2 regions of the Pantoea sp. SM3640 genome follow, and region 1 is predicted to be linked to the other one. Evidence: predicted binding sites of a transcription regulator. Region 1 holds the regulator's gene; the other holds the start of a gene.

Region 1 (4,861 bases):
ATCGCCTGCGCGATAGCCAGAATGTGCATCTCGTTGAAGCTCTGACGCCCTGCACTGCCGCGATGGCCAGAGGTGCCAAATTTCACCGCATGTTCCGGGTTCGCCACATCGGGCTGCAGGACATAATATTGTGACGTTAATTGTGCAACGTTAATCAAATCGCTCTGCTGGGCGGGTTGCCCGGCACGTGGGTGATTGGCCATTGGCGCTGCTCCCTGACGCTTAAGTTTTAAATGGTGCCGCAAACTTTCTCGGTCAGTTCCGCCGGGAACTGCATCGAGAGCATGATGTGTTCGACCATGCTGCATTTACGACCAGTATTGGTGTTGGTGATCACCCAGTACGGTGTGCCGGGCACATGCTTCGGCTTAGTATGGGTGCCATTCTGTAACAGCGTATGCTCATCACCAGCAAAATAGACGCGGGTGCGGCCCTGCAGAGATGCAGTAGCTTCAGCAAAAGCTGCAGTATCAAGACGATAGAGCGTTGACAAGATAAGCATAAAGCGGTTCACCGCCCGCTTCTGCTCCGCATATTCATCGGAAAGCAGCAGCTCACGCACCGCGCGGACACGATCCTGCGGGCGCGAACCCACGGACGCAGGCTGAGACTCTTTCGCTGCCTCTTTTGAGGCTGGCTGAGCAGGCGAAGCGGGTGCAGTCTGACCGGCAGTGAACTTCAGCATACGACGCAGAATGTCGGATGCGCTTTCACCAATGTGTTGCGTGTGGCTGGCAATATAACGGTAGAGCTCTTCGTCAACTTCGATCGTTTTCATCTTATTCCGTACGGTTCTTTCTCATGACAGAACCACCTGTTTCCTGAAAAGCTCTGAGTATAGTCAGGCAATTCAAAGGATGTGCGGGTTCTAACATCAGGATTATAAAGTTAAATTCAGGCGGGTTGTTAGCAATCAAACGGTTTACGGGCAAAAGTCAGAATATGTCCTAATGCCGCCGGAACCGGCGCGCCTGAAAAGGTGAAACCATGATAACCTAAGCACAGGTCTCAAACTTAAGAACTTTGCTATGATTTTGAACGCCCGTTTGCAAACTGAACAATCCCCTGCTGATTCCTTACCTGTCGTGCTTATCCACGGCCTGTTTGGCAGTCTGGATAACCTTGGCGTGCTGGCGCGTGGGCTCAAAGATGCCGGGCCTCTGCTGCAGGTTGATGTCCGCAACCACGGACTCTCACCACGATCTGACGAGATGAACTACGCTGTAATGGCGCAGGACATGGTCGATACGCTGGATGCGCACGGCATTGAACGCGTCGCGGTGATCGGTCACTCAATGGGCGGGAAGATCGCCATGACCATGAGCGCGCTGGTGCCGGACCGCATCGAGCGGCTGGTGATGATTGACATCGCTCCGGTCGACTACCAGACCCGCCGCCATGATGAGATTTTTGCCGGTATTCGTGCTGTAACCGACGCAGGCGTCTCGTCACGCAGTGAGGCGGCGAAGATTATGCGTACGCTTATCGATGAAGAAGGGGTGATTCAGTTCCTGCTGAAGTCATTTCAGGCGGGCGAGTGGCGCTTCAACGTCCCGGTGCTGTGGGATAACTACACCACGATTTCGGGCTGGCAGCCCGTTCCGGCATGGGATCATCCGGCACTGTTTATTCGCGGAGGCGACTCCAGCTATCTGGACAACCGCTACCGCGATGCGCTGTTGCAGCAGTTCCCGGCCGCGCAGGCACATGTCATTGGAGGCGCGGGACACTGGGTTCATGCAGAGAAACCCGATGCCGTTTTGCGCAGTGTCCGTCGCTTTTTTGCGCTTTAAAAGCAAATAGATGGCGGCAAAGGTTTAGGATTGGCGTCCGGAGTAAGCGTGAAGTATGATGGCGCGCTAAAATTTTGCCGCGCGTCCGTTTTGCTGCGGCAATAGCCAATAATTTATAATCTGCGCGGTGAGTGACTGGCGCCCGCCCCCATTCAGTTTTACTAAGCCATGGCAAAAGAACAGACTGACCGCACGACGCTCGATCTCTTTGCTGATGAGCGCCGCCCTGGTCGCCCCAAAACCAGTCCGCTTTCGCGTGATGAACAGCTGCGCATCAACAAGCGCAATCAACTCAAACGTGACAAAGGACGCGGACTTCGTCGTGTCGAACTGAAAATGAACAGTGAAGCCGTCGATGCGCTCAACACGCTGGCAGAGCAGCGCAATCTCAGCCGCAGCGAGCTGATTGAACAGATGCTGCTGGCACAGCTCAAACTGGATTAATGCGGGCAAATCGCACGCAGGAGCAAATGTCGGGGCTTTAACCGTTCACCGGTTTTCTCTCGTCTGCTATTATTCGCTGAAATGTGCTGCGGCACACATCTCATTATCAGGATTTAAGAGGTTATTTTACTCATGGCACTTGTAGGCATCTTCTTTGGCAGCGATACCGGCAATACCGAAAACATTGCAAAAATGATCCAGAAACAGCTGGGTACAGACGTTGCAGAAGTGCATGACATCGCGAAAAGCACAAAAGAAGATCTGGAAGCGTTTGATATCCTGCTGCTGGGCATTCCGACCTGGTACTACGGTGAAGCGCAGTGCGACTGGGATGACTTTTTCCCGACGCTGGAAGAGATCGATTTCAACGGCAAGCTGGTTGCGCTGTTTGGCTGCGGCGATCAGGAAGATTACGCGGAGTACTTCTGTGATGCGATGGGCACAATCCGTGACATCATTGAGCCGCACGGTGCCGTGATTGTCGGACACTGGCCAACCGAAGGTTACCACTTCGAAGCCTCAAAAGGTCTGGCCGATGATACCCACTTCCTGGGTCTGGCCATTGATGAAGATCGCCAGCCTGAACTGACTAACCAGCGCGTAGAGCAGTGGGTTAAGCAGATTTCTGATGAACTGCAGCTGAAAGATATCCTCGAAGCCTGATCCTGCCCGACTCAATGTGAGCGCCAGCTCACATTGAGGCAATGGAAATTCCTATAGAAATAATAGCCACATTTTTTTAACTTTCTCCGTTTAATCTGTAGAATACCCGCATCGATCTTCCGCTTATTTCTCAGGCGGCAAGACTAAGCGATGTACCAACAGACATCTGCCAGAATCCTCCCCGGCCCGGTGACCTATCCCCCACAGCCCGTGATGATTCAGGCACGCCCTCTGGTTTTCATTTCATCGCTTCAGTTCTATAATGAGACGCAAATGAGAATGAGCGCAGATCGACATTCAAGGCGACAAGCCACAAAAGTGAATATAGTGACAGGACAAAATCCGCATGACTGACAACAACACCGCATTAAAGAAGGCTGGCCTGAAAGTGACGCTGCCCAGACTGAAAATTCTGGAAGTGCTTCAGGAACCTGAGTGCCATCACGTCAGTGCGGAAGATTTGTACAAACGCCTGATCGACATCGGCGAAGAGATTGGCCTGGCTACCGTTTACCGTGTTCTGAACCAGTTTGATGACGCTGGTATCGTGACCCGTCATAACTTTGAAGGCGGCAAATCTGTCTTTGAACTGACGCAGCAGCATCACCACGATCATCTGATCTGCCTGGATTGCGGCAAAGTTATTGAGTTCAGCGATGAGTCGATCGAAACGCGTCAGCGCGAAATCGCCACCCGTCATGGCATCAAGCTGACCAACCACAGCCTCTATCTCTATGGACACTGTACGCTGGGCGATTGCCGGGAAGATGAAACCCTGCACGACCAGTAACGCGAACTGAAATAAAAAAACCGGTGAATTCACCGGTTTTTTTTCGTCTGTCCTGGGCTGTGATATCAGGCGACCAGCGTCTCCTGCAGATAGCGCCAGCGTGGAATGGAGCTGCTGCAGTCCAGTATCGCCAGCGAAATACGGCTCTGATTATTGCCATTCATCATCTGCATTTCGCGATACTGCACGGTGATCTCTTTCTCATGATGAGAAAGGATGACGTGCTCGCAGGTGGCAATACGCATCCCTTCGCGCTGTCCCTGCAACTGCCTGAAGAGTTCCTCGACCTCGTTCAGATTGCACTCTCTGCCCTTTGGAGTGACCATGCGGAATTCAGGATGGAAATAGGACATCAGCAGCTCAAAACTGTCATCAGATCCGGCAGGCTGGTTAAAAATACGTTCAATGAGCTGATGTAAAACGACCACACTGTTTCTGGCTTCCTGGGCGAGAACTGTCATTTTTTTTCCTTCTGTAACCCGCTTTGCAACCTCTGAGAGCGCATAGCCTACCTGAAAGCGGATAATTCACATCCGGAAATTGATTAATTTTTTTAAACTCAGATTTCTCTCACAATGCGGCATTTAATCGGTTGCGGTTAGGTCAGAATAATCGTCGGCAATGATTAAAATCGGGGCAACAAAAAAGGGCGATAAATCGCCCTTTTGTCATTTTATGAGGTCAGCCTCAAAAAAATTTATTCGCCGGTTTTCGCCCAGGTATCACGAAGACCGACGGTGCGGTTAAACACCAGCTGCGACGGTTTAGAGTAAACGCTGTCGGCACAGAAATAACCTTCACGTTCAAACTGGAATGGAGTGGTCGGTTCTGCATCGCGCAGGCCCGGTTCCACAAAGCCCTGTTTGATCGCCAGTGACTCAGGATTGATTACCGCCAGGAAGTCCTCTGCCGCGCCCGGATTTGGCACACTGAACAGACGATCATACAGACGGAACTCTGCTGGCTGCGCGTGATCCGCAGACACCCAGTGAATCACCCCTTTGACCTTACGGCCATCGGCAGGATCTTTGCTCAGCGTATCTGTGTCGCTGGTGCAGTAGATGCAGGTGATGTTGCCCGCTTCATCTTTAGCGACGCGCTCAGCACGAATCACATAGGCATTACGCAGGCGGACTTCTTTGCCCAGCACCAGACGCTTATATTGCTTGTT
Region 2 (4,861 bases), 690 kb from region 1:
GCCGAAGGTGAAACGGTCGCCTTCCTCGGGCTGCTGGATACCTGGCCGCCAGAGACGCAGAACTGGGATGAACGGCGCGGCGAAAACGTGCTGGACCCGGCGGTGCTGGAAGAAGTGAATCGGGAGCGCGAGCAGTTTATCGCGGCACAGCGCGAGCAGGCCGGTGAAGGGATGGCGGCGCTGTTCACCACCATTGAAGCCAACTACGCCAGTTCGGTGCGCCTGCTGGCGACGGCACGCAGCGCCCGCTTCGGGGGACACGCCACGCTGTTCCTGGCGCAACAGACGCAGCAGCCCGGTCAGGATGTGCGTCGCGCCTGGGCGCCCTGGATTGGCGGGCTGACCGTCTGGCCGCTGGACTGTGCGCACGTCGAGATCATCTCACCACGCATGTTCGAGCAGATTGGCCCACGACTGCAGCAGTGTCTGGCGGCGCTGATTTCCTGAGCCGTCCTGACCTCGCGCTTTCTTCACCGGAGAAAGCGCGGGTCAGCCTCTGCCCAGCGGCACAATCATCGGCGTACCGGCCACGGGATCGTTAATGATGATGCAGCGCAGGCCGTAGATCGCTTCTATCAGTTCCGGCGTCACAATCTCCGCCGGTTTCCCTTCGGCAACGATTTTCCCGTCGCGCATCGCTATCAGGTGGCTGGCGTAGCGGCACGCCTGATTAAGATCGTGCAGCACCACCACCAGCGTTCGGCCATGCTGCTGATTGAGATCCTGCATTAATTCCAGCAGTTCAATCTGATGGGCGATATCCAGCCAGGTGGTCGGTTCATCCAGCAGCAATAGCGGTGTCTGCTGAGCCAGCACCATCGCAATCCACACCCGCTGCCGCTGACCGCCAGAGAGCGTATCAACCTGCTGCTGCGCTAAACCGGCCACGCCGGTGGCCTGCATGGCCTGCTGCACCGCTGCCTCATCTTCCTGTCGCCAGCGCCCGAACAGCGACTGGTGCGGATAACGCCCGCGCGCCACCAGTTCGCTGACGCTGATACCCGCAGGCGCGTTCGAGCTTTGCGGCAGCAGCCCCAGCCGGCGTGCCACCTCTTTGGTAGCGTAGTGAGCAATCGTATTGCCATCCAGCAGCACCTCGCCCTGTAGCGGCGAGACCAGGCGGCTTAAGGTACGCAGCAGCGTCGATTTTCCGCAGGCGTTGGGACCGATGATCACGGTCAGCTCACCGTCAGGGATCGCGACAGAGAGATTCTCCGCCACGATTTTTTTGTCATAGCCCAGCGTCAGCGCGTCACCCTGCAAACGTGTTGTCACTTTCATTGACGTCGTGCCTCCCGCACCAGTAGCGCAATCAGATAGAGTCCGCCCAGACTGACCGTGATCACGCCAACCGGCAGCTGATAAGGCAGGAAAAAGTGCTGCGCGGCGTAATCCGCGGCGATTAACAGCAGCGCGCCACACAAGGCAGCCAGCGGCAGCGCGCCTTTAGTACCACCACTGAGCCGCCGCGCAATCTGCGGTGCCAGCAACGCAATAAAAGAGATCGGACCGGCCAGCGCCGTCGAGGCGGCGGTGAGGATAACGCCCGTCAGCATCAGCATGATGCGGCTGCGCTCAACCGGAACGCCCAGCGCGCAGGCCGTGTCGTCACCCATCTCCAGCAGTCGCATGCGGCGGGCCAGCATGCCTGTTGCCAGCAGCGCCAGCAGCAGCACGGTGATCACCGGCATGGTTTTTGCCCAGGTAATGCCGTTAAGTGAACCGGCGCTCCAGAGCCCGGCACTCAGTGCCGCCTCCAGTGAAGCACTGATAATCAGCCAGCTGTTCAGCGCCATCAGCAGTGCCCGCACGCTGATGCCCACAATAATCAGCCGGAAGGTCTCCACGCCGTTGCGCCAGCTGAACAGCCAGACCACACCTGCAGTGAGCAGCCCGCCTGCCAGCGCCGCCAGCGTCATCCCTTCCATGTTTTGCTGGAACAGCACCAGCGCCACCAGCACACCGCTGTAAGCGCCAGTGTTGAAACCCAGAATATCGGGACTGCCCAGCGGGTTGCGCAGCAGCGACTGGAAAATCGCCCCGCTGACGCCCAGCGCCGCACCAATCAGCAGCGCCATCATGACGCGCGGCAGACGCCACTCCAGTACAATCAGCTGAACATTGCGCGCTGCCTCGCCGTTGAGAAGTGCCCATAACTGGCTGGCGGAGATCGGTAAGGTGCCGCGCGTGACGCCCAGAAAAGCCAGCGCCCCGCAGGCCATCAGCAGCAGCGCATTGATCATCGTCCGTGTCATATCTGCCCTCTTCCCAGCTTACGGCGCACCAGCACAATCAGCATCGGCGCACCGAGAATGGCCGTGACAATTGACACGCGCAGTTCACCCGGCACCAGCAGCCGTCCCAGAATATCGGCCGCCAGCAGCAGACAGGGAGTGATCACCAGGGTTCCCGGCAGCATCCAGCGATGATCGTTGCCCAGCAGCCAGCGGGCCAGATGCGGTGTCATTAACCCGACAAAGGCGATGGGGCCGACTGCCGCCGTCGCCGCACCGCTCAGCAGTGCAATCGCCAGCAATCCCACCAGTTGAGTACGCATCACACGGGTGCCCAGCGCGGTTGCCATATCTCCGCCCATACTCAGGCTGTTGAGCGAACGTGCCAGCAGCAACGCCAGCAGGCTCCCGGCTACGACCGCCGGAAAGACAGTGCGCAGAATGGCGAAATTGCGGATATCCAGCGAGCCGCTGTGCCAGAAACGCAGATGATCGTAAATATCGGGATTAAGCAGCGACAGGCCAGATGTTAAACCCTCCAGCACCGCACCCAGCGCCACGCCTGCCAGCGTCAGACGCAGCGGATTCACGCGGCCGCCGCCGATCGCACCCGTCATGGCCACCAGCAGCGACGCCAGCAGTGCACCCGTAAAAGCAAAACCCAGCCATTCCGCAGGAGAATCGGCGCCAGAGAGGGCAATGCCAAGCACCACCGCAAAACCCGCTCCGGCATTCACACCAAGAATGCCTGGATCGGCCAGGGGATTGCGCGTCAGGCTCTGCATCAGTGCGCCCGCCAGACCTAAACTGATCCCGGCCAGCAGTCCCGCAAGGGTTCGCGGCAGCCGGGCATCGCGCACGATCACGCAATCGATGCGGCTGCAGTCGGAGAGTAAGGCATGTGTGACATCATGAAAGGGTACAGGTCTGGCTCCCAGCATCAGGCTGAGCGCAATAAGCAACAATAGCAGCATCCCTGAACCGGCTATTGCACGGAGTTGACGCATAACGTTTAAACCTTCACGAATTCAACATGGCTCGCAATTGCGAGTGTTTATGATAATGATACTTGTTATCGTTATTAACTATTTTTTGTATGTTACCATGACTCTCAGATTCAATAATGAGGAAAATGGGTGCTAAAAAGCGACGCTATGAACAAACCCTCCCATTTTATCGATCTCACTCTGCTGAGAACCCATCCCGCCTTTCGCGCCCTGTTTATCGCCCGCTTTATCTCGATTGTCGCTCTCGGCATGCTGGCGGTGGCGGTCCCGGTTCAGATTCAGCAACTGACGCAATCACCATTGCTGGTAGGACTGGCGGTGACGCTGGCCGGAGCCGGTATGTTTATCGGTCTGCTGACCGGCGGCGTGCTGGCCGATCGCTATGAGCGTCGTCGCCTGATCCTGTTTGCCCGATCCACCTGTGGCCTGGGCTTTGCCGCGTTGTGCATTAATGCCCTGCTCCCTTCACCGTCGGTCATCGCCGTCTTCGTGCTGGGACTCTGGGATGGTTTTTTCGGCGCGATAGGCGTCACGGCGCTGCTGGCGGCCACGCCGGCGCTGGTCGGGCGTGAGAATCTGATGAAGGCGGGTGCCATTACTATGCTGACGGTGCGCTTTGGCGCGATTCTGTCACCCGCGATTGCGGGTATGGTGATTGCTCAGGGCGGTGTGGCGTGGAACTACGGGCTGGCCGCGTTCGGCACGCTGCTGACGGTGTTAACCCTGTTGCGATTGCCGCCGCTTGCGCCACCGCCGCAGCCGCGTGAACATCCCATAAAGGCACTAAGCAGCGGCGTCCGCTTTCTGTTCGATACGCCAATTGTAGGTATGGCGGCGCTGACTGGCGCGCTGGTAACGCTAGCCAGCGCGGTGCGTGTGCTCTATCCGGCGCTGGCCCCTCATTGGCAGGTCGGTCTGACGGCGCTGGGACTGATGTACGCCGCCGTGCCGTTGGGTGCTGCGACAGGCGCGCTGACCAGCGGACGGCTGGCACAGTCGCCACAGCCGGGCCGCCTGATTCTGGTCAGTGCCATCGCGGCATTCGTCGCACTGGCTCTGTTCAGCCTGATGCCGTGGTTCAGCCTGAGTCTGATCTGCCTCGTAGCCTTTGGTTATTTCAGTGCCATCAGCAGCCTGGTGCAGTACGCGATGATTCAGACGCTGACGCCCGATGCGCTGCTTGGCAGGATCAACAGCCTCTGGACAGCGCAGAATGTCACCGGCGATGCGATAGGTGCAGCAATAATTGGCGCGATGGGTTCACTGCTTTTGCCGCAGCAGGCCGCCGCCCTCTCTGGCCTGGCAGCCACCGTGCTGGGTCTCATCATGTGGCTGCTGATGGCCCGCCTGCGACGCTATCAACGGCCTGCCTCCGACGATGCCACATCATGATTTCACGAACAGCGCTTCCAGCCGCGTCAGTAAATGACTGGCGCTGTAGTAGTCGAGACGAAAGCTATCCAGCCCCAGCGCATAGACCGCTTTAGCGCGCACCGCTGGGGCCTGCGCCAGAAAAGCATTGCTCATTACCTGCGCAGCCGTGTTATCTTCGGCGGCAAACAGCAGATAAGTCTGTCCATTCAGGCCTTCCGCCAGATTTTCGCCTGACAGCTGAAGAAT

The links. Region 1 encodes Fur, which represses iron uptake genes when iron is present. Its sites were predicted from a motif close to ATAATAATGAGAACNACTATCAA; they were not measured.
Region 2: the regulator Fur is predicted to act here: its motif matches at 3,291-3,313, upstream of fepD (Fe(3+)-siderophore ABC transporter permease).

Annotation. Positions count from the first base shown of each region.
Region 1 covers NZ_CP064872.1:2,728,326-2,733,186, forward strand. Annotated here, with positions in the region: gene pgm (phosphoglucomutase (alpha-D-glucose-1,6-bisphosphate-dependent)) at 1-203, opposite strand, end outside; gene seqA (replication initiation negative regulator SeqA) at 230-778, opposite strand; gene ybfF (esterase) at 1,029-1,793, shown strand; gene ybfE (LexA regulated protein) at 1,962-2,237, shown strand; gene fldA (flavodoxin FldA) at 2,370-2,900, shown strand; gene fur (ferric iron uptake transcriptional regulator) at 3,247-3,690, shown strand; gene IV493_RS12730 (hypothetical protein) at 3,756-4,151, opposite strand; gene glnS (glutamine--tRNA ligase) at 4,388-4,861, opposite strand, start outside.
Region 2 covers NZ_CP064872.1:3,417,483-3,422,343, forward strand. Annotated here, with positions in the region: gene IV493_RS15875 (enterobactin synthase subunit F) at 1-447, shown strand, start outside; gene IV493_RS15880 (ATP-binding cassette domain-containing protein) at 490-1,281, opposite strand; gene fepG (iron-enterobactin ABC transporter permease) at 1,278-2,255, opposite strand; gene fepD (Fe(3+)-siderophore ABC transporter permease) at 2,252-3,241, opposite strand; gene entS (enterobactin transporter EntS) at 3,389-4,633, shown strand; gene fepB (Fe2+-enterobactin ABC transporter substrate-binding protein) at 4,628-4,861, opposite strand, start outside.